Regions from separate parts of the Paenibacillus sp. TAB_01 genome, predicted to be linked through region 3. Evidence: riboswitches for the same ligand, from Rfam matches in the RefSeq annotation. Region 3 holds a riboswitch; each other region holds the start of a gene.
What was found. A riboswitch is a leader RNA that binds a small molecule or an ion and turns the genes downstream of it on or off. The one in region 3 is predicted to bind cyclic di-AMP.

Region 1 (7,866 bases), 1.4 Mb from region 3:
TTACATAACATTCCATGGACTGTCGAGCAATTCGGAGCGGATGAGCGGGACAGCTTCGTCACGCTGGTTCAGAAAGTGCAGCCGGGCCATCCGGTGCATGCCTTCCTTCCGCACTCCTTCACGGTCAAGCTTCGTTACACGCTGAATGAATACGGACTGCACCAGCAGCTGTTCATCCGCAACGACGGAGAGGATACTATGCCCTGCCTGCTCGCATTCCATACGTCAATTAACGCTCCCTTCGCTGCCAACAGTACGGCGGGCGACTACACGTTTAAAATGACGATCGGCAATCGTTGGGCGCTGAACGAGCGGATGCTGCCGACAGGCGAATTCCAGCCGTTGACAGCGGACGAGCAATTGATGAAACAAGGCGGCCTGTCCCCGTTCTTCGAGCCTATGGACAATCATTACACATCCGAGCCGCAAAACGGCCGCAACCGGATGGAGCTGACCGACAACCGCAATGAGGTAACCCTCGTATACGATGTCGGTACCTCCTACAAGCAGTGGATGATTTGGAATAACAACGCGACGGAAGGCTTCTTCTGCCCCGAGCCGCAGGTCAGTCTGGTGAACGCGCCAATGTCCAAGCTTCCGGCGGATGAGATCGGTCTGTTCTCTCTCGAGCCCGGCGAGATTTGGGAAGAAACGAGCCGCCTGTATACCGTAACCAAACGGAATGCCTGATTGTATCGTTACCGGCAGCCTGCTATAAGCGGCAGAGCTTGGAGGATTAAGAGGGCCATATCTGGGGATTGGCGATATAAGCAGGCTTCCTGCCTGCCAGCGCGTCCAGCACCTGACGGGCGACGGTTGTAGCCATCACGTAGTTGGACTCCGTTGTCGTCCCTCCGACATGCGGCGTGACGATAACATGGGGCAGCCGCAGCAGCTCCAGCTCCGCAGGCGGCGGCTCCGGGTCGAAGACATCCAGGGCGGCGCCCGCAATCCGCTTGGACTTTAAAGCTGCGATCAAGTCGTCCTGGACCAATACTCCGCCGCGGGCGGTGTTGATCAGAAAAGCGCTCGGCTTCATCCGCTCCAATTGCGGCCTGCCGATGCTTCCGCGCGTCGCTGCATTCAGCGGAATATGTATGGATACGAAATCCGATGACGACAGCAATCGATCCAGGTCGGTCGTCATCTCGACCTCCAGTTCTTTGGCCGCCTGGCCGTGCTTAGCCTCATCATAGCTGCGCACCCAGGCGGCCACTTTCATGTCCAGACCGAAGCGAAGCCGCTTGGCCACCTCCCTCGCTATACTGCCGAACCCGATCAGCCCCGCCTGCTTTCCTTTTACTTCTATCGAAGGAATCAGCATGCGGGAATTATAGTTTCCCCTGCTCATTTCGCTGTGAAAAGGAATCAGCGATTTGCTTAAAGCGAGGAGCAGCGCAACCGTATGCTCCGCCGTCGATACGCTGTTGACCGCCGGGGCGTGCAGCACCGGAATCCGTTTGAGCGTAGCGTAACCGACATCGATATTATCCAGCCCCACACCCGCTCCTGAAACCACCTTCAGCTTCGGAGCCGCATCCAGAACGGCTCGTGTCATCCGGGCGGGAGCGCGAAGAACGATCGCCTCTACGTCCTTCACCAGCCCGCATAAACGTGCCTCGTCCGTTTCCTGCGTCACCACCACCTCCGCTCCCTGCCGCAAAATCGCTTCTCCGGCCTCATGGTACATGGATAAAATTTGTAAAATTTTTGGCTTCCCCATACTGCAAACCTCCTTGCTCTTTTCGAATTGGAAGACTTTGTGTCATGAAATCTATCAAAACTAGTGATAGAATAAGAGGGCAAAAAAATAAGCCAGGCCGAAGCTTCCCAAGGAAGCGTGGGGGAACCATCCTACCATGGGGTGAAGTCACGTATTAGTGACCGGGTGCTTGCTCTTTGACCCGAATCCGTCAGCTAACCTCGCAGGCCGAAAAAAGGAGAGGATCGTTTTGAATCGTTTACAAAAATTCGTTATTACAGGTGCACTCGTGCTCGCTCCCGTACTCAGCGTAGGTGCGGCGTCCGCTGCTCCAGCTGTTGTTACTATAAATAGTGACAATGTCAATGCGATTGCGCAGAAATATGGCGTAGATCTTTCGACTCTGCTGAAAGGCAGCTTGAATCTGTCCAATGCCAATGTTTATTGGGGAGCAACCGTACTGAAGTATCCGTTCCAAGGCAGCACCGGCTACAACAACGGCAAGCCTGCAAGCGGAAAAGGACAAGCTTCCACGGCACCGGGTCATACGAACAGCGGAACGCCATCCGGCAATACAGCTGGCGGCAGCTCCAGCTCCAACCAGGGAACGCCTGCGGGCAGCACAAGCGGCAATGGTTCGAACAGCGGAAATACGCAAAATAATGCAGGAACAGGAACAACAAGCAGCGACTCCGCTTCCTATGCAAGGCAAGTGGTGGATCTGGTAAATCAAGAGCGTACAAAAGCAGGTCTTAAACCGCTGACAAGCGACAGCTCTTTGACGAATGTCGCGCTGGTGAAGGCCAAAGACATGTATACGAACAATTATTTTGACCATACATCCCCGACCTACGGTTCTCCGTTCGACATGATGAAATCGTTCGGTATTTCTTACACCTATGCCGGCGAAAATATCGCGAAAGGCCAGCGTAACCCGCAAGAGGTTATGACAGCCTGGATGAACAGCCAAGGTCATCGTGAAAATATTTTGAGCCCGAATTATACTAAAATCGGCGTTGCTTACTACAACGGCGAATGGGTTCAAGAATTTATCGCAAATTAAGCGGATATCCCTGCTTTGCAAAAATCGATGTATTCAAGAAGAGGCTGACCCCGTACTGCGCGGGTCGGCCTCTTTGCTGCGTTTATAGGTATAGTTTATGATAGGAGGCACACACTATGCGTGTTACTCCGCCTATTTTATTTTACGAGCCAAGCGGCTGCTCTTTTCCTTTCTTCATGACGTAAGCCCCGAGCGCCCACAGCAGATGGTCTACCTCGGAAAATCTGACGCCTTCCGGCGAAACCTTATGCCCGATCAGGGAATAGCGGATGTTATCCGTCAATTCTTTGTTCTGGCTGCCGATCCGATCCGTGTAAAAGCGAATGTCCGCTTCCGGAATCATCTGATCTACGTCGTACCAATAGGCGAACAGGCGCTTGATATGCCGGTCAGGCTTGAAGCCGTTCCACCCTAAATTGCGGAAAAATTCCGATGCCAGCGGATAGCCCATGCCATGCAGCTTCAGCTTCTCCGGTTTCTCTTTATCGAAGCCCTTCATATGGGACCACCCTCTCCAGCGGCTTGAGGGATTCGACATGAAGCCGGACACGCAAATCATCATCTGCTCCTCCGTAAGCGGCTCATCGTCCATCCGGTCAAACGCTTCGACGGTCTGCAGAATGACCTTCTCGTAATAGTCAGGCTCTGCGGAGAGGACGCCGACCCAATTGGCTACAGCGCGGCAGTCCGTAGAACAAGAGGTGCCCGGAAAATAGGGCCGCAGCGCTTGAAGCAGCGCCTCCTCCCCTAACCGCTCTGCAGCCGCCGGATCATAGCCCGACAGCAGCTCACGAAGACCCTTTTCCTTAGCGACAAAGGTAGACCAGTCACGGGAATTGCTCCCGATCGATTTGACCGCTGCCTCGAAAATTTCCGTATTCGTTACCTGCCGCCGGATCGGCTTTCCCTTCTGCTTCAAGGCTTCAAGCAGCAGCCGGTGGAACTGCTCTACATTATCGGCAGGCTCGGTGATGCCGTAGCTTTTGCGCAGCCGTCCTTCCGCATGGGTATAAATCAACTGCTTCATAACATCCTGGTTCAATTTCATTCCGCGCTTCCTTCCTCCGTCAGACGGGCTGCGCTGCCTTCGCTTGCCGCAATCAGATCCGTCCCTTTCAAAAAAATCTGCAGCCCTCTGCGTCCGGCGCTGATACTGACCGGATCAATGGGAAGGATCGATTCGTCGATATACAAAGGATACTTCTTCTTCACGCCTAACGGAGATACCCCACCCCGTATATAACCGGTAATCGTCAGTATATCTTTGACCGGAACCATCTCGACCTTCTTGTTGCCGCTTACGGCGGCGAGCGCCTTTAAATTCAGCTCCAGATGCCCGGGAATACAGGCCATCACGATACCTGTTTTATCTCCGCGCAGCACCAGCGTCTTGTACATATGCTCCTGGGCAATGCCCACATGGCTCGATACCGTAGCGGTATCGAGATGCTCCTCGTCCCACTCGTATTCGTGCAAGGTATACGAAATCCGCAGCTTGTCCAATAATCTGCAGGCGTTTGTTTTCGATGCCATAACCGGTTTCCTCTTCGTTTCGTTATTGTTCTGCTTTCATGTGCATTATGACATGACTTGAAAGCAAAAGGCAACCGGTGAACAGCGGCTTTTCAGCCATCGCACCCAAAATGCAGAGAGGACGTCCTTATCGGACGTCCGCAGGCTGTCGAGAAAGCCTGAATATGTGTGATACTCCGGTAGGGTATCTTCCTACAGCCGCTGTTGAAATCCGTGAATTGGATTAGATTTGAAGGTATTTTCACGAATTTCAAAGGCGGACGTAAACTCTTCCGGAAGATACCCCACCTGCGTTAGTACGCATGGTTCACTTAATGCGGCTTTCTCGACAGCCTGAGGAGGACGTCCTTATCGGACGTCCGCTTCATTTTATAAGGCTCCTGTCCTAAGACAGCAGCTTGTCCTTCGTTTCTTTGCCGTAGGCCAGAATGAACACGGCGGCCAGCGCCAGCATGATCATGCTGAAAAACATCGTCGACGGCAAGCCCATGCCTCCCCATACCGCGGCGAACAGCAGCGGCGAGAAAGAGGACGTTACTCTCGTAACCGCCGTCGCCCAGCCAAAGCCGGTAACCCGCAGCAGCGTCGGATAGCTTTCCGGTATATAAACATATAAAATGGCCAAGGCGATCGATTCGAACATATCGTAGACGCCAAGCAGCACGAAGCTAGATGTTGGCGCATCGAGAGCGAAAGCAAAGGCATAGAGCGCTATGCCCATAAGAATAAAGCTGAGGGCGACCGACCATTTGCGTCCGACCTTGTCCACCAAGTAAATACTGAACAGCACACCGATAAGACCGACCAGAGTAATGTAAGAAGTAAACAAGAACGCAGCTGTCGTCTTATAGCCGCTTGCGATTAAAATTTTGGGCAGCCACAAAATCACTCCGTAGTAGACAAACAATACGCTGGCATACGCATACCAGATCATAAAGGTCGTCCGCGGGTTGTACTTCCATACCTTGATCAAGGAAGCGAAGACGCCTTTCAAAACTCCGTTTTTCTCTTGCTCCGTCTCATTGCCGCCGGAGAACAGCTCGCTGGCGTCAATCGCCCGGCCGTGCACCTCCTGCAAAATCCGGTTCGCCTCCTCCACCCTGCCTTTACGGTACAAATACAGCGGCGACTCCGGTACCTTCAGCCGGATCAGGAAAATGAGCAGCACCGGCACCCCGGCCGCAATAAAGATAAGACGAAAGTCATGATACGTGCTGAGCCAAGCCGATACGAAGCCGACGGCCGTCGCCCCTCCGACCCAGAATACGCCAAGCAGGGTCATCAGCTTCCCCCGCCATTTGGGGGGCATGAATTCCGACAGCATAGCCATATCGACAGGCAGGCATCCGCCCAAGCCGATCCCCGCTATAATGCGGAACACGAACAGCAGCGGTACGTTAGGGGCCGCAGCGCACAGCAGCGAAAATACGGAGTACAGCAGCACCGTGCCCATGAACGCCTTTTTCCTGCCGATCAGATCTCCCAGGCTTCCGAACAAAAATCCGCCGACGGCCATCCCGAGAAAGCCTGCTGTGGCAAACCAGGCCAAAGCGTCCTTTTCCAGGTGCCACTGTTCGGAAATGAGCGGGATTACATACGATGAAAGCAGAATATCGAACGCATCGAAAAAATACCCCAGCGCCCCTACGATATAAATCCAGATATGCTTCTTATTCAGCGGAATATCCGGCATGGAAGCTAACGCCGTATTTCCTTGTTCCCTTGCGGGTGATGTTACCGTCTGGCTCATGTCTGAAAACTCCCTTCGTCTCGATTGCTCCTTCTCTCTTTGTGTCTTGCTTTCTTCTCTCTCTTCTCGTATGCCTGCTTCTTGCTCTCTCTTCTCTTGCTTCCTATGAAGTCGAATCCAGCGCAGCGCATACCGCTTAATAGGGTCAAGTGTAAGGATGGCTCACATTAAAGTCAATGTCCGTTAATTGTCTTTATATAAAAAGCGTTTTCATTTTATTCCCATCGAAAAAATCATCTTTCCCAAGACAAGCTGATGTCAGCTTATCTATTTAAAGACAATTAATAGTCCTGTCTTTTTATATTTTTCCGCTATACAATGAACCCATCGCACGGATACCATATCGAAGGGAGAAATACAAAATGAAAACGCTGGAACAATTGGAGGCCCGGCTGGCCGAGCCTTCGGAAGCCTTGGTTCAAGATATCGCTGCACTGGACGGAGACATTCTGCTGCTTGGCATCGGAGGCAAGATGGGGCCGAGCATGGGACGCCTCGCCGTTAACGCCGTCCGGCAGGCCGGTGTAAACAAGCAGGTGTTCGGAGCATCCCGTTTCTCCGACACCGCTCTGCTGGATGAGCTGCAAGCCGCAGGCGTAAAGACGATCCAGGCGGATCTATTGAACGATACGGAGCTTCAAGCTCTTCCCGAGGTTAAAAACGTCATCTTCCTTGCCGGCAACAAATTCGGAACGACCGGTAACGAGCATTTTACATGGGCTATGAACTCTTATCTTCCCGGCCGTGTGGCGGAGAAGTTTAAACAGTCCCGAATCGTTGTATTCTCAACCGGAAATGTGTACCCTCTGACCCCGGTCAGCCATGGAGGCGCAACCGAGCAAACACCGACCGGGGCGAATGGAGAATACGGTCAATCGTGTCTCGGCCGCGAGCGTATATTTGAACATTTCTCCCATAAATACGGTACGCCGGTTACGATTTTCCGCCTCAACTATGCAATCGATCTGAGGTATGGCGTGCTCGTTGAAATTGCGAAATCCGTCATGGAAGGCCGGCCTATCGACTTGGCGATGGGGCATGCCAACTGCATATGGCAGGGAGATGCCAACGAGTGGGCCCTCCGTTCCCTCCGTGCGGCAAGCAGCCCGCCGACCGTTCTTAATATTTCGGGCCCCGAAACGATATCGCTTCGCTGGGCGGCCTTGGAGTTTGGCCGGAAATTCGGCAAAGAGCCGGTACTCACGGGCGAAGAAGCCTCTACCGCCCTGCTCAGCAACTGCTCCAAAGCGCATCAATTATTCGGATATCCCAGAGTACCTTTAGGCCAGATGATGGATTGGATCGCCTATTGGATGAATGCCGGCGGACGGCTGTTAAATAAACCGACCCACTTCCAGGAACGGGAGGGCAAATTTTAATGAGCACAATGCCGCAGCTGTCACCGGAGTTAACCAAGGCGCTGCATGAAGGGCTGGCCATTCCCGCCCATCCGCTTGCGCTTAACGAGAACCGTCAGCTGGATGAACGTTATCAGCGGGCGCTTACGCGCTATTATATAGCCGCAGGAGCAGGCGGCATCGCCGTCGGCGTGCATTCGACCCAGTTCGAGATCCGGCTTCCGGAAATCGGACTTTTCGAGAAGGTGCTCCGCATCGCTGCCGAGGAGGCCGAGCGCCATAAGCCGGACCGTCCTTTCCTGAAGGTCGCGGGCATTTGCGAACCTACCGCTCAAGCGGTGGCGGAAGCGCAAACGGCCGCCGGACTCGGCTACGACGCCGGGCTGCTCAGCATGGGCGGTCTGAAGGGATGGTCGGAGGAGGAGTTATTAAAACGTACGGAAGCGGTAGCACGCATTAT
Region 2 (7,866 bases), 5.5 Mb from region 3:
TCCTTTCCCCCCTCAGCAATATGTAGCTTTGTTCACATGTCGGTCAAAACCATTTTTCATTGTACTCCCGCAAGAAACAAGCGTCAACATGATTCGTTACGCCTATTTTCCATGAATCGACATATTTTTATGCAGACAGGGACAAAAAATGTGAACAGTAGGTGACATGTACATCGTACTCCTTTATCGCTTATAATGGAAGTGCTGTTTTTTTATAATCGCTTATTCATAATTTGCATATATAGATGAAAGCAGGGATTTTCATGCTGGAACACCTAGATATTTTCGCGAGCGTCGTCGAATTGGAGAGCTTGAATAAAGCCTCGCAGGCGCTCAACATTTCCCAGCCCGCACTGTCCCGTAAAATCATGCGCCTGGAGGAAGAGCTCGGCGTCGATTTGTTTCTGCGCAGGGGCAAACGTCTGGAAATTACCCGCGCCGGCCAAATATTGTACGAATATGCGCTGGAGCAGCGCCATTCGGAAAGAAAGCTGTTCCGCCAGCTTGAGGAATTCAAGTCGGACAGCAAGCCGGCCAGTATCATTATCGGGGCCAGCCTAACGACTCTACAATCCACGCTTCCCGATTTGATTACCATCTATACCAAGGATTACCCGAAAATCGATATAAAGGCTGTTACAGGCAAAACGCATGAAATCGTTCCCATGGTCAAAGAACGAAAAGTAGACATCGGGCTGGTCGCCTCCAAGATCGAACACCCCGGCTTGAAGTGCATCCCGCTGTTCGACGACCACCTCTGTCTCGTGCTGCCGCTCGGGCATCCTTTAATCGATAAGGCGTCGCTCGAAATTGACGATCTTCAGGAGCTTCCGATGATTCTTTTTTCGCGCGGGACCTGGTACCGCATTTTAATGGATGAATTGTTTCACCGCTACAACATCCATCCTGACGTCAAAATGGAGATTGATTCGTTCGAAGCCATTATCCGTCTCGTCTCCACCTGCCACACGGCTACCCTGCTGCCGGAATCTTATCTGCGCCGCAGTTTAATGAAGGATAACGAGCTGTTCATCCGCTTTATCCCCGCGCTGGAGCAGACGACAAGAACGACCTCCCTGCTGTTTACCGAGGAGGCCGTCCATCATCCGTCCGCCCAGCGGTTTATCGAGAAGGCCAGACAATATTTTAACCGGCTGGAGGACTAAACTAGCCGTTTTTCTCCTCAATACCGAGCTTCCTTGCGACATAGGCCGTCGTTCCCGCCTGCAGCAGAATCGTCAGCAGCACCGCAAGGAACGTGACCGAAGCGATCACGTCCGCATATTTGACGCCGAGCCCCGCCACCATCCCGGATAAAGCGGCCGGGATGACCCCGGTCTCGCGGACCCAGAACATGAAGAGAATCTCGTTCCGCTTCCAGCCGGCCCTCCGGTCGGGGAGCGTACAGGCCAGCACGGTCAGCGGACGCGCGATGAGCATAAAGATGGCAATAACGGCCAGGCTTGGCCATAAATTCGCGTAAATGACTGCAAAATTGACCTGGCTGCCCAGCAGGATGAAAATAAGCATCCGCATGATCACCGTTATATTCTCGCTGAAATGCAGCATCTCCTGATGCTTGTCGTTCAGATTCAGCTTGAACAGGTCGGCATTTCCCCAAATCAGCCCGGCGGTAAACGTCGCCATAAAACCGCTGACGTGCAGCGTTTCCCCGAACCAATAGGCGCCCAGCGCGGTCACGACCAAGGCGATCGTCGTATAATCCCGCAGCCATCCCAGCCTCAAGTGTCCCGTAATAAACGCCAGAACAAGGCCCAGGATGGCCCCCACGGCAATGCCGCCTAACGCGGTCGCCGCAAATTGCAGCAGGCTTGCCGACAGCGAGAAGGTCTGCCCTCCCGTTACAAGAGCCAGCACCGTAAACGTCAGGATGGAGCCTGTCGCATCGTTGAACGCGGACTCGCTTTCAACCGTTTCCCGCACCTTCGTCCGAATCCGGATCTGCTTGAAGACCGGAATCAGCGTCGCGGGATCGGTAGACGAAATGATCGCACCGAGCAGCACGGCGTGCAAGACCGGAATGCCGAGCAGCCAATGCGCCGCAGCCGCCACAACCGCACATGTGATCAGAACGCCGGGAATGCTGAGCAGCGTCAGCGTCAGCCATACCCTTTTCAACCCTGACAGCCGAATATTTCTTCCGCCGTCGAACAAAATCAGCGCCGAACCGATAGTAAGAATGAACTGATTCGTGAACGAGCTGCTTGTTTCCGTGACCAGATGAAGCCCTTGTCCCATGATCATCCCGGCCGCCAGAAACAAAGCGACATCCGGAAGCTTCAGCCAGCTGGCCGCTTTACCGGACAGCATGCCGAGACCCAGTATAAAGATTAATAAAAAGATAACGTGGTGAATCATTTCTCCCACTTGACTGTTCATGACCGCATACTCCGTTTCACATTTCACACCCGCTCAAAGACGGGTGCCCTGCTTTATCTATTACCCTATCACTTCGTTCTCAAACGTTTCAATCTGCTCATTCGTTCCAATGATGACCATCACGTCCTGCTCATCAAGCGTATCGGTCGCCGTGGGGGCAATAATAACCCCTTTCTTCTTATTAATGGCAACGACGCTGCAGCCGTACTTCGCTCTCGGGTCCAGCTCCTTCAGCGTACGTCCCGACAGCCGTTTGGGAACGGAGAGCTCGACGATCGTGTAATCGTTCGACAGCTCGATATAATCGAGCAAATTCGGAGAAGCCAGCTGATGGGCGACCCGAATCCCCATATCCCGCTCCGGGAAAATCACCCGGTCGACTCCGATCTTCTGCAGCACCTTGCCGTGCAGCTCCGACAGCGCCTTGGTCACCACCGTCTTCACGCCCATATCCTTCAGCAAAATGGCGGCCATGATGCTGGATTGAATATCGTCTCCTATCGCCACGATCGCGCAATCGAAATTGCGGATGCCAAGCGAGCGCAGCACCTCTTCATCCGTTGCGTCCGCTACAACCACATGGGTCAGCACCTCGCTCATCTCATCGACCGATTCCTCGTCCTTATCGATCCCGAGCACCTCGTAGCCCAGATTGACGAGCTCTTCCGCCAAGCTGGATCCGAATCTCCCTAAACCAATTACCGCGTACTGCCCACGTTTCATTTCGAATGTTCCCCTATCCGATTGTAATTTTCCCTTCCGGGTATCTGTATAATTCCTTTTCCGTTTTCGGCCCTAAGGCATAAGCCAGTGTCATTGGCCCCAGCCGCCCGGCAAACATCATAAGCGCAATCATAATTTTCCCGAAATCGGTCAAATCGGTCGTTAATCCCATTGTTAAACCGACCGTACCGAAAGCTGAGGTGACTTCGAACAAAATCATCAGAAACGGATGCTCCTCGGTCGTCGAGAGCACCATTGCGACGAAAATAACGAGAAATAAAGCAATCATCGTGAGGGTAATGGCCTTTAAAATCCGGTCTTTGCCAAGACGGAAGTGAAACAGCACGATATCCTCTTTCCCCCGGATCATTGCGATCATTGCACCTATCAGCGTTGTAAATGTCGTCGTCTTAATCCCTCCGCCCGTAGAACCGGGCGATGCTCCGATAAACATAAGCAGGATCATAAAAAACTGAGTGGCCTGCCGCATGCCGGCCAAATCAATCGTATTGGCCCCCGCCGTTCTCGGTGTAACCGACTGAAACAGCGCAGCCCATATTTTCCCCTGCCAGCTCAAGGTGCCGAGTGTTTTGGCGTTCGTAAACTCGAAGACGAAGATGACTACGGCCCCGACGGCTATGAGAATGCCGGTCGCACTCAGCACGACCTTGGAATGCAGCGACAGCCTTCTTCTGCTTTTCCTGTAATCGAGCAGATCCGAAATGACGACGAATCCGAGACCTCCCAGAATGATGAGCCCCATGGAAACGATATTGATGACCGGATCGTCTGCATAGGCGGTCAAGCTGCTGAATTTCCCCGTGACCGGGCCGAAGAGATCGAATCCGGCATTGTTGAAGAAGGAGACCGCATGCCAAATACCGTAGTAGATCCCCTTCGCCTGACCCAGGTCAAATGACCAGCGAATTGAGAAAATGAGCGCCCCTGCCGCTTCGATCGTCAGCGAATATTGGATCACCTTACGGATCAGCCGGACAATGCCCTCCATGCTCCCTTGATTCATCGCTTCCTGAAGTACGAGCCTTTCCCTCAGCGAAATTCGTTTTTTCAAGGCAAAAGCAAACAGCGTGCCCATCGTCATGAAGCCCAAGCCTCCCACTTGAATCAGCAGGATGATGACAATTTGCCCAAAGAGCGTAAAGCTCGTCCCCGTATCGACAACCACGAGCCCGGTTACACAGGTAGCGGAGGTTGCCGTGAAGAAGGCGTTCAGGAAAGAAAGCGGCTTTCCTGTCGCCGAGGCGATGGGCAAGGATAGCAGTGCCGAGCCTGCCAAAATAATGGCCGCGAACCCGATGACTAAAATTTGCGGCGGCGTCAGCTCAATTTTTTTCAGCGATAGTTTCATGGTTCACCTCAAAATCCAAGTTCAGAGCACAAAAAAAGACACTGGAAACCCAATGCCGTATGATAGGTTCCTGCTTAAAGCCTACGAGGTTAGCTGACGGATTCGGATTCACAGGTACCCTATCAATTCCATCTTGACGATAGAATCGAATTCACCCCTTGTAATAAATGGTTCCCCCGTTTTCAAAAGAAATTCGGCTTTGTATTCAATTGATATGAATTATAATCCCCTTTACGAGGAAGCACAAAGCCGCTGTACGCCGAAATCCGGGGATAATCGGATTATAAGTCCGCCTGCGGGAAGACTGGCAATCCCGCCGCTTCGCTTTTCATCGTTTTTCCCGCCTATGCTCTCGGATTCATTGGATTTCCTAATGTCATGTGTGCTAAGTTTACAGAATACAATATAAAGATTCACCCCATGTCCATCTCAAGCAAAGGAGCCTATTATGATAAAATCGACCGCAAGATCTCCCCTGCTGCCGCTGGCCGTTATCGGGATTGTGCTCTATCTGGCCGTCGTTCTGGTCTCCTCCCTCCCTCAATCGAACGATGCGGGGCTGGAAGCCCTCCAGGATCGCCCTGCGGTAAGCAAAGAACAGGCCGCACAGCAGGCGCTGCGATTCATCCGCCAAACCTTTCCTTTGTCGTCCGATTATCGTGTCAGCACCCTGTACCAATCCGATGCCGACCGCAGCGGCTATTTGCAGAAGGAAGATCTGGCCGGGACGTATGCGCAAAGATTCGGGGCTTATCCGCTTGATTATTATGAAGTGGAAGTGAACGACAATACGTCAAAAACGACTTATTACATTGATGTCAATTTTACCGACTTGAGCATCCTCGGCTGGGAAAGCTACATCCCCCGGAGCATCCAACAGCCCGCAGCGGCTGCAGGTCCAGCCGATCCGCAGCTGATTGCCGAGCAGACCTTGAGATCCCGCGGCTACACGCTGAAGGATTGGGAGCGGATCGAACCGGACCCGCAGCGTCACCCAAGCGGCTCCGCCGCTGCGGACAGCAGCCGCTTCGTTTATCAAAGCAAATCCCTGGCCATCGGGGAGGCCAAGCTGCAGCTTGCGGTCACCGTCAGAAACGGCTCGGCGGCCGCCTTTCACGCGAGCTTTGCCATTCCCGCCTCGTTCCTGGCATGGCAGGAAGCGCAGGACAAGAACGCGGCAACGATGACGCGCATCAGCCTGCTGCTGTCGCTCATCATGGCGCTGGCCTCCTTCTACATCGTGTTCCGCTTCCGCAAAGAAATCACCTTTCGGCGCGGTCTGCTGCTCACCGCCCTATTTTTGGCGATCTACATCGCCAATAACTTCAATATGGTGCCGGCCTTGCGCACCGCGCACTCGAACGGCCCCTCCCAGCTGGAGGCAATGTTCAATCTCTGGTTCTTGAACATCCTGATCGGCCTCATGGCGGTCAGCGTCTACTTTGCCCTGCTTGCCGGCAGGCAGCTGTGGCTGCGCAAAGGCTGGAGTCCCTGGCCGCTATGGCACGAGCCCTCCTTCGGCGGACAGCTGCGCAGCGCGGTCATTCAGGGATACTTGCTCTGCCTGTTCATCCTCGGCGTACAGCAGACGCTGTTTTTCGGGGCGGAGCACTGGTTTGACGTGTGGGCGGTGAACGATCCGTCGGACTCCGTACTCAATATGGTATATCCCGCCTTTTTCCCGCTCATGGCCTGGGCGGCCGCCATCTCGGAGGAATCGGTATACAGACTGTTCGGTATCCCCTTCTTTATGAAGCTCGTACGCAGCCGGTTTATAGCCGTGCTGATCCCCAGCATGATCTGGGCGCTCAGCCATACGCAGTACCCGATCTACCCGGTTTACACCCGTTTTGTCGAGGTTACCGTCATCGGACTTATTTTCGGTTATGCCTTTCTGAAATACGGCTTTATGACCGTGCTGTTCGCCCATGCCTCCATGGACAGTATTCTGATGGGATTTTCATTAATGGACTTGGGTGACTGGACGCACAGCCTGATGGGCGGCTTCTATATTATCTTTCCCGGACTGGCCGGCTGGCTGATTGCCTGGGTTCACGGCAAAACAAAAAGACGAAGGCTTGTTACGCGCCCTCGTCTGGAATAATCGATTACATACGGCCCGCTGTCCGCGGCGCCGGCTTCCGTCTTAAACAATCGGATCCGCCGCCGCCGTATGGGTTTCGTTCCCCCCAGCTTCGCCTATCTCCCCGGCTTGCGCGGCGTCATCGCCGTTCAATGCCTGGAGAATTTGCGCCGCCAGCTTCTCCCCGATCCCGACAGGCCGGAAATCCTCGATTCCGGCCTCTTTGATTTTCTTCAGGGAGCCGAAATGCTTCAGCAGCGCTTTCCGGCGCTTCTCTCCGATGCCCGGAATGGCGTCCAGCTGGGAGACGACCATCGACTTGGCCCGGGTCTCCCTGTGGAACGTAATCGCGAACCGGTGCACCTCGTCCTGGATTCGCTGCAGCAGATAAAACTCCTGGCTGTCGCGGGGCAGCGGCACGACCTCCGGCGGATCGCCCATCATCAGCTGGGCCGTTCTATGCTTCGCATCCTTCACCAGGCCGCATACGGGAATGTACAGGCCCAGCTCGTTCTCGAGCACATCGATCGCCGCGGAAATCTGCCCCTTTCCTCCGTCGATGACAACCAGATCCGGCAGCGGCAGCTGCTCCTTCAGCACCCGCTCGTACCGGCGGCGGACAACCTCCCGCATCGTTTCGTAGTCGTCCGGCCCTTGAACGGTCCAGGATCTTGAACTTCCGGTACTCCTTCCGGTTCGGCTTGCCGTCCGTGAATACGACCATCGCGGATACCGGATCCGACCCTTGAATGTTCGAGTTATCGAACGCTTCGATCCGGCGGATCATCCCCATGCCTAGCCACTCGCCGAGATTCTCCACCGCCTTGACAGAGCGCTGCTCATCCCGCTCGATCAAGCGGAACTTCTCTTCCAGCCCGACACGGGCATTGTCTCCCGCCATGTCGACCATATTCTTCTTCAGGCCGCGGCGCGGAATGTGCACCTTCACCTTCAGCCAGCCTTCCAGCGCTTCCTTCACGTCCGCCTTGACCGCATCGAGCTCCGTTCCTTCCGCATCGCCGCGTCCGGCGGCTTCTTCGGCAGAGGCTTGATCCAGCGCCGCGATCGTTTCCTGCGTAATGACGCGCTTCACCGGCTCTTTGGCTGCCGCCGTTTCCCTGCCGACCGTTTCCGCAGGCAGGAACACTTCCTTCGGCAGCGCAGGGTTGTCGCTGTAATACTGCGTAACGAAGGAGACGAAGTCCTCATACTCCTCGCCGTAATAAGGGAACATCGAGGCGTGGCGCTCGATCAGCTTGCCCTGGCGCATGTACAGAATCTGCACGCACAT
Region 3 (7,866 bases):
AATTGTCCGCCGTTAGTTCGGTAGAGGCAGATGAAGTTGTTGCGGCGGTGGATGGAACAACCGTTCCGTTGAGTCTGACAAATGGGCTGACCTATCAAACCGATGGATTTAAGCGGTGGGAGGCTGTGGAGTTTGTGCTTCCATTAACGACAGCGCCTCAAACGTATCAAGTGACGTTCGAAGCGAAGCGGGAAGGCAATTCTTTGCAGACCGAGGAACAAACCAAGCTTGGAGATAACCGGTTTGAAGTTATAGGCGTCGGTCTGAACCTATCGGCCAACCCTGCCAAAATTATTGGCGACGGAAAGTCGACAACCAGCTTGACCGCAGTTCTGACTGATAAGGACGGCAAGCCAATTGCAGGGGTAGAGGTTGTATTTTCGGTACCGGCAGGGGCAGGCAACGGCTCCTTCCCTGATTCCGACCGCGCTGTGACAGATGCTCAAGGGAAGGCCACAGTACTGTACCAATCGTCCAAAATTACAGGAACAGCGGAAAAGAAAATTCCGGTAACGGCTACGGTAAACGATCCTGCACGAGGGCTGTACGCACAGGATCAAATTATGGTTACGTTCCAGCCGGCTTCGGTATCCGGGATCATCACGAAGGGGGGCTCTAATGAGCCTGTCCCGAATGCAACGGTCAGGATTACACTGGATTTGAACAACGATGGCAAGATTGAGCCTGGTGTCGATTTCGACGAAACGGTGCAAACGGATGCCGACGGCGCCTACTCGATTATTGTGCCGAAGGGGGACGTCCAGTACGAGCTGGAAGTTACGCAGACCGTAACGGTCGGTAATGTTCAGGCTCCTGTGACCTATAAGCAGAAGGCGTATGTAGGCGAAGTAACCGGTGTAGGCAATGAGGATTTCGATTCCGAAAAGACAGTTTCCGGTATCGTCCTATTCAAGCAGGCAGATGGCCAGTCCAAAATGATCGACAACGCTATGGTCAGCAAAACGAAAGTTTACTTAAAAGATGCGGCCGGCAATTATATTATGGAGAACGGCAGCAAGAAGGCGTTTGAGCTTCAAGATAGCGGAGCCTTCAGCGCAACCGGCTTGGCGCTTGGTGATTATACGCTGGAAATCAGCTATGAGGTAGCGCCAGGGCAAGAGCTTGTTATCAGCCGTGGTAATGTATCGGTAAAGGCGAACGGAGAGATGAATATTTCCGAGGAACTGGTCGACCCTTACGGTACGGTTACCGATGCGGCTACGAATGCAACTATTGAAGGCGCGAAGGTTACTCTGTATTATGCGGATACGCAAAGAAATAAGGATAACGGCAGAACGCCGTATGCAGGTGTCGTCCTGCCTGCTATCGCTGATTTCGAGCCGAATAACAATGCCAGCCCTGTCCAGCTTACGAATAACGGCGGTTTATATGCCTACATGGTATTCCCTCATGCCGATTACTATCTAGTGGTAACCAAGGATGGCTATCAGGCTTACACAAGCCCGACCATTCCGGTCGAAACGGATATTGTAAAGCACGATATCAAGATGAACCGGGTAAAAAAATCGTCCGGAGGCGGCTCATCCTCCACACCTGCTTCGGACCCTGCGGTATCGCTGAATATTTCTACGGACAAAAATCTGGTTAAAGAAGGAGACAACTCCACGCTTAACATAGATTACAAGAACGGATCGGCGAATACGTTACCGTCGGGCGAGATTAAGGTGACACTTCCGGACGGCATAACCATTGTTGATGCAGCCGGCGGGAAAGTGAACGGCAATGTCATTACATGGTCTGTCACCGACTTAGGCGGAGGCCAGTCGGGCAGCCGCACCGTCATTATCAAGTGGCCTCAAATCGATGCGCAGGGTAAATCCTTTAACGTGTCAGGCGAATTTGTGGCCGGTAACAATGCGGCTGCTCCGGTACAGGCGCAATCCGAAGTGAAGGTACAGGTATTCTCGGACCGCTTCGGCGAACTGAGCCACCAGCGTTATATTCTTGGTTACCCGGATGGTATGTTCAAACCGGCTGGCTCCTCTCCCGCGCTGAGTTAGCGGCGATTGTGGCCCGTTTGACGGAGAACGATGAGCTGACGGATTCATTGAACTACACGGATGTGAAGGCGGACCACTGGGCGGCCAACTACATTCGGATTGTAACGAAGCACGGTTACTTTAACGGCTTTGAGGACGGCACCTTCCGTCCGGAGGCACCGGTCACAAGAGGAGAACTGGTAGCCGTTATGGCCCGTTTCCTTAAGCTGAACGTCAGCACACCGAACGAGCTGCACTTCAATGATATCGAAGGGCACTGGGCTGCTGCATCCATCGAGGAGCTATACCGCAGCAAATATCTTGCAGGCTATCCGGACGGATCGTTCAAGCCGCAAAATAATATTATCCGCTCTGAAGCGGTGACGCTTGTGAACCGCATGCTTTACCGCGGGCCGCTGAAGGGCCTGAATCCGCTGTTCCCGGACGTAAATGCCAGCCATTGGGCATTCGGAGACGTACAGGAAGCGACGATTTCCCATGAAGCGAATCGCAATGCAGATGGAAGCGAAACATGGCAGAAGAACATCGAAGATAAAGTAAGGTAAGTAAAAAACAAGCCAGGCCGCAGCGATTGTCTTATCGCGGCTTGGCTTGTTTTTTGATCCTCAGCATACCTGCGATAGTTGAGCGTAAGGGCGGTTACCAAGCTGCCGTATGCTCCGGCATACGTGTCGCGTTTTTACAATACGGAAAAGCGGGACATCATTATAATGAAGACAAGCAGTCGAACAGGGCAAGGAGTTACTCAAACTTTCAACATATTATACTGAATGGAGGAATCCGCTTGGATCTTAAGTATGAGTTGTATATCGGAGCGCAGCCAGAAAAGGTGTGGGAAATTTTCACGGTACCGGAAGCGACGAAAGCGATATTTTTCGGGAGTGTGCTTAAGTCTACTTTTGAAATCGGCAGTCCCTATGAATATGTCGGACCGGGCAATGACGGAGAGGAGACGGTTCATGTTTACGGGGAGGTGCTGGCATTCGAGCCCTGCCGGCTGATGAGCTTTACCGAGCATCCCGGGCCGTCGTACCGCGACAATCATGCCGAGCTGGTAACGAGAGTTACGCTGACACTGGATACGGTAGGCGCCTGCACCAAGCTGACGCTGGTCAATGATCAATGGCCGGAGAATCATCCGTCCTACGAGAATACGAAGAACAGCTGGCCGATGATCCTGAGCAATATCAAGTCTTATATAGAGACAGGAAAAACATTGGATTTTGGCTGGTAGGCCGCCGTCTATGCGGCAGTGAAAGAGAGTCAGACCTAACGGATCACGGTCCGTTCGGCCTGGCTCTTCTTTGTTTGAATTTTAAAAAAGATGCCATTTTCGAGGCTGGCTGTAAAGGGAGTTACAGCCTAGACTGCTTTGTGGCACTCTTAACTCGGGGTACCCGCTTTACCCGTTTTTACCGCGCGGACTTCATACATGCTTACCTGGGTGCTAATCACGTATTCCGGCTTGGATTGACCTCTGCTGTTCTTATGGCCCTGAAAATGGGCGTCGCTTCTCTCCCAGCCTTTCCAGGCTTCTTCGGACTCCCAGCGGATAAGGACCACCACTTCCTCCGACTCCTTCGCCGATTTGTTGACCATCACGCTAATATCGATGAGGCCATCCATGGAATCGATCGGGCCTTCTTTGCTGAACCGCTCAACGACTTTATCGGCATTGCCCTTTTCTACGACGATAGTGCGGGTTTGAATAAACATGGATAACGCCTCCTGCATAGGGGATAAAAACAACTGCTTCCATTTTATTTGATAATGATTTTCATTGTCAAATGTGATTCTGTGGTCCTAGTTGAATATGTGGCAAAAAGGTGACATAAATAGGAAATTCGACATAAATATTAACTTTTTCTCGGTTTTTGTCGACATAAAGAAAGGAATGAATATCCAATGAAAGGAAGTTCGCTATTAACCGCATGACACTAGACAAAAAAATTCGGAGGCTTGGAGATGAAACTGACATTGAAGCAAAACGCAAAATGGAGCTTTAAACTGACGCTGTTTAAAAAGCTGCTGGCAAGCTTTGTTCTGGTCCTGCTGCTGCTGTCTGTAATCAGCGGGACGGCAATGGTGAAGATGACCACGATGGGCGAGAAGTCGAAGCAAACGACGGAGAAAGGCCTGCCCAGCGTCATCCTGCTGGGTAATTTGAACCACGACTTAAAGGAACTTGATGATTTGATGCTGCGCATTCAGCTTAATCTTCAGGACAAATCGCAGGATGACGCTGTTTCATCTACAGACGTCGGACAGGCGGTGACTCAGCCGGATAAAGCGAACGCTTTATTCGATGGAATCCAGAGCAAGACGAAACAGCTCGAAGAGATGGCTTATACAGAGAGTGATGCAAAGCTGGTCAAATTGTTTCAAGATAAATGGGATGCTTACAGCAAGCTGTATCCCGGTATTTTAGCGGCGGCTCAGAAGCATGGGCCGGAAGGAATGCAGCAGATTCAGCAGGCTGACGAATATTTGAGCGGGTGCAGCTTCGTGATCGACGTGTTTACCCGTAATCTGCAGGGGCATGCGGACCAATGGGCGGCGGAGCTGACCGAATCGAATCGCATGGGCATGATTTGGGTGGTCGTTCTGAGTATTATTGCGATCCTGGTCGGGCTGACGGTTTCCTTCCTCATGGCACGTAATGTTTCCAAGCCGCTCAATGAAATGAGCGCTGTGGCCAACCGGATTTCGGCAGGCGATCTTTCGGTACGCAGCCAAGTGCTGCACCGTCAGGATGAGATCGGGCAGCTGAGCGCCGCCTTCGCGCGAATGAGTGAGCATATGCGTCAAATGATCGAGAATATTAACGGACATGCCCAGCTGGTTACGGTATCTGCAGAACAGCTGAAGGCGAGCTCGGGCGAGATGCAGGAGGCGTCGGCGCAAATTGCTTCCACCGTCAAAGAGGTGGCGACAGGCGCGGATCAGCAAACGATGACCATGGAAGAGACATCCCGTTCCATGGAAGAGGTAGGCGCCGGGATCAGCCGCATGGCGGAGAGCGCATCGACGATTGCAGAGTCGGTAGAATGGACGAAGCAGCAGGCCGAAAGCGGCGAAGCGTTCGTGCAGAACACGGTGCAGCAGATGAGTTCGATTCACTCCTCGGTCCATCAAACGGACGAGGTCATCTCTCAGCTGGAGAGCAAATCGAACCAGATCGGCAGCATTGTCCAAGCGATCCAGGAAGTCGCTCACCAGACGAACCTGTTGGCGCTGAATGCGGCGATTGAAGCGGCGCGTGCCGGTGAGCAGGGCCGGGGCTTTGCCGTTGTAGCGGCAGAGGTCCGGAAACTGGCAGAGCAGTCGAACAGCTCCTCGGAGGAAATCGGCCAGCTGCTGCACGAAATTCAGTCGAACATTCGGGATTCTGGCGAAGCGATGAGCAGAGTGAAAACGGAAGTCAGCACGGGCATCGAGCTGGTGAAGGAAACGGAGCAAAACTTCGAACAAATTCTGAAGTCGACTTCGCATATTGCGTCTCAAATCCAGGAAATGGCCGCTACCTCCGAAGAAATTTCGGCAGGCGCCGAGCAGATCACTGCGGCCGTCCAGCAGGTTGCTTACATAGCGAAGGAAACGGCGGTTTCCTCACAACAGGTGTCCACATCGGCGGAGGGCCAATTGCAAACGACCGGAGAGGTTCAATCCTCCGCAGAGTCGCTTTCCGAGATGGCCGATGAAATGCAGCGTCTGCTGTCGCAGTTCAAGATTGCCTAGCGCAGCTTGGCTAACAAAGGCAAGGCACGAAAAAATCCCGTTCCATGTTACTCCAACAGGAACGGGATTTTTTATATGTTAATTGATTCATACCGGTCTCTCCGCGGGTAATTATCCACTAGAGAGTCCTGTACAGAAAGAAGACCTTCAGCTTGTCCGGACGTGACGGGTCGCGGAGCTTGAGCGCTGAAGGCCAATGAGATAAGGACCATTCCATTGAGTTGTCGTTCTAGAGAGTCAGTCGGAACCGAGATATATGAATCGGCTTGCAGGCTCCCATTAGGAATTGTCGGTCATCAGCTGATCGTACTGATCGTCCGACAAGATCCGTTTTGCGGTTACGTAACGCTTCGCATAGTAAGATTCACTAAGGCTCGTAATCGTAACCCCTTGGTTGGTGGCGGAATGATACATCTTTCCGTCCCCTACATAGATGCCCACATGCGAAATTCCTTTGCCGCTCGTATTGAAGAATACGAGATCGCCCGGGCGAAGCTGATCCTGGCTGATTGTTGTGCCAAGTGTAGCTTGTCCTGCCGAAGTATGAGGCAGATCAATGCCAAACTTGTCGTACACATAGGAAGTATAACCGGAGCAGTCGAAGCCTTTGGTGGTTGTCCCCGCCCATTTGTATGGCGCTCCGAGCTCTTCGTTGACGGCTTGGCTTAAAGGCGTCTCGGCGAAGGCGCTTCCTACTTGAACGCTGCAAAACAATGCCAAAGATACGGCAAAACCAAAAAACCTTTTCAATGAAATTTTCCCCTTCCGGTGCCTACGAGGTTAGCTTAAGGGTTCGGTTGAAGGTTCCCTATGATCACTCTGTTGCGAGATCAATTCACCCGGGATGTGGATCCCCCGTTTTCCAATCTGTGGAAATTCGGCAATATATACGTTTTTTGTGTGTCGAATACAATAATTCGAGCTTTACCGCATTTTTCCTTCCGTTGTCACACAAAATTCACAAGTATAAGTGAAAAATTGAAACCTTTTGAAGAAATAGTGCGAAACCGCACCATAATAAGGCTTTCTTCAGCGGTCGGGGCTGGAAAGGCCATTGACGGTAGGGAAGCACGGACTGCATTTTCGACAAAATTTTTCGAGATTTGACATAGGGAAGAGAGGGAAATGAGGAGCATACATACCGTAAGCGGTAAGACCGAATGTGCGGACTCTGGACATTGGCGGAGGATGTCGTATCCTGTTCTGTAGAGGCGGGGAACGTTCGATCCTTCTGCCGCAAGAGACGGCGCATGAAGCGGAGGAAGGGGCTGAGCACGCTGTGAATATAGTGCGGCTGGCGATTGCCGGATTTATTACGCTGTTATTTATCTACCGGTTAGGAAGATATCGGCTGCGGCGATACAATATGGAGCATTTTGGATTGTCGGTGATGGCATTGCTGATGGTCTGGGGTACAACGCTGCAGGCTTGGCTCCGCGTGGCGCTGATGGGCTTCTTCGGTATGCTGGCTGTGCTGTTCCTGATTCTGTGGATTATCGGCAGACGCGGCGATGCGACGGAGCCTCCGGGCTAAATGGCCCGGTATTTAGTCCGCCCATGTACGCTTCATCCGCAGGACAGCATATAGTCGGTGATCCGTTACGAACCCAAAAAAGACTCGGAGGCCCCAATAAAGGGACTAGGAGTCTTTTTGATGTGGATGGATGTGCGGCCCGGAGGCCTTCCTCTTTTTGAGGCGGGGCTCAATTGCTTTTGACGTCCCAGAGGGCGTACTGTGTTGTGATGGCCCACATTTTGCAAAACATATGAATCAAACGATACACCTGGTACCCGAGCAGCGTGGCGAAGCCCGCCCAGATCATGGCCGAGGTCATGACCGCCGCAGAAATAAGAAGCGTAGCCAGAAGGATGAAGGCGGCGAGCGGCAGCGCGGTCGGCGTATTGCGAATCAGGAGCAGGATAGAGTAGGATAAGGGCCTGCCGCTCACAACACCGAACTGCAGGTACATGAACAACGTCTGCAGCACAAAATTATAGAGCAGAAAGCCGCCGAGCAGAGGCAGCACGGTCCAAGCAAACCCTTCAAGCGACGTATGGCTCTGATAGCTGCTGACGACTTTGGCATAGAGGAAGTAAAGCGGCGCCA

Region 1: it holds a riboswitch for cyclic di-AMP, as region 3 does, so the genes downstream of both, ACHHV8_RS24575 (CAP domain-containing protein) here and ACHHV8_RS31535 (C40 family peptidase) in region 3, are expected to answer to the same signal.
Region 2: it holds a riboswitch for cyclic di-AMP, as region 3 does, so the genes downstream of both, ACHHV8_RS04765 (TrkH family potassium uptake protein) here and ACHHV8_RS31535 (C40 family peptidase) in region 3, are expected to answer to the same signal.

The regions. Positions count from the first base shown of each region.
Region 1 is NZ_JBIFNP010000001.1:5,050,031-5,057,896, forward strand. It holds gene ACHHV8_RS24565 (aldose 1-epimerase) at 1-690, shown strand, start outside; gene ACHHV8_RS24570 (hydroxyacid dehydrogenase) at 737-1,723, opposite strand; cyclic di-AMP (ydaO/yuaA leader) riboswitch at 1,809-1,947, shown strand; gene ACHHV8_RS24575 (CAP domain-containing protein) at 1,953-2,765, shown strand; gene ACHHV8_RS24580 (hypothetical protein) at 2,908-3,813, opposite strand; gene ybaK (Cys-tRNA(Pro) deacylase) at 3,810-4,298, opposite strand; gene ACHHV8_RS24590 (MFS transporter) at 4,684-6,048, opposite strand; gene ACHHV8_RS24595 (NAD-dependent epimerase/dehydratase family protein) at 6,411-7,427, shown strand; gene ACHHV8_RS24600 (dihydrodipicolinate synthase family protein) at 7,427-7,866, shown strand, end outside.
Region 2 is NZ_JBIFNP010000001.1:966,523-974,388, reverse strand. It holds gene ACHHV8_RS04780 (LysR family transcriptional regulator) at 267-1,166, shown strand; gene ACHHV8_RS04775 (cation:proton antiporter) at 1,168-2,400, opposite strand; gene ACHHV8_RS04770 (potassium channel family protein) at 2,461-3,123, opposite strand; gene ACHHV8_RS04765 (TrkH family potassium uptake protein) at 3,137-4,492, opposite strand; cyclic di-AMP (ydaO/yuaA leader) riboswitch at 4,556-4,701, opposite strand; gene ACHHV8_RS04760 (CPBP family intramembrane glutamic endopeptidase) at 4,941-6,596, shown strand; partial or broken gene uvrC (excinuclease ABC subunit UvrC) at 6,639-7,866, opposite strand, start outside.
Region 3 is NZ_JBIFNP010000001.1:6,450,430-6,458,295, reverse strand. It holds gene ACHHV8_RS31560 (Ig-like domain-containing protein) at 1-2,021, shown strand, start outside; gene ACHHV8_RS31555 (S-layer homology domain-containing protein) at 2,030-2,566, shown strand; gene ACHHV8_RS31550 (SRPBCC family protein) at 2,806-3,255, shown strand; gene ACHHV8_RS31545 (antibiotic biosynthesis monooxygenase) at 3,405-3,737, opposite strand; gene ACHHV8_RS31540 (methyl-accepting chemotaxis protein) at 3,987-5,759, shown strand; gene ACHHV8_RS31535 (C40 family peptidase) at 6,039-6,509, opposite strand; cyclic di-AMP (ydaO/yuaA leader) riboswitch at 6,514-6,652, opposite strand; gene ACHHV8_RS31530 (hypothetical protein) at 7,039-7,293, shown strand; gene ACHHV8_RS31525 (hypothetical protein) at 7,463-7,866, opposite strand, start outside.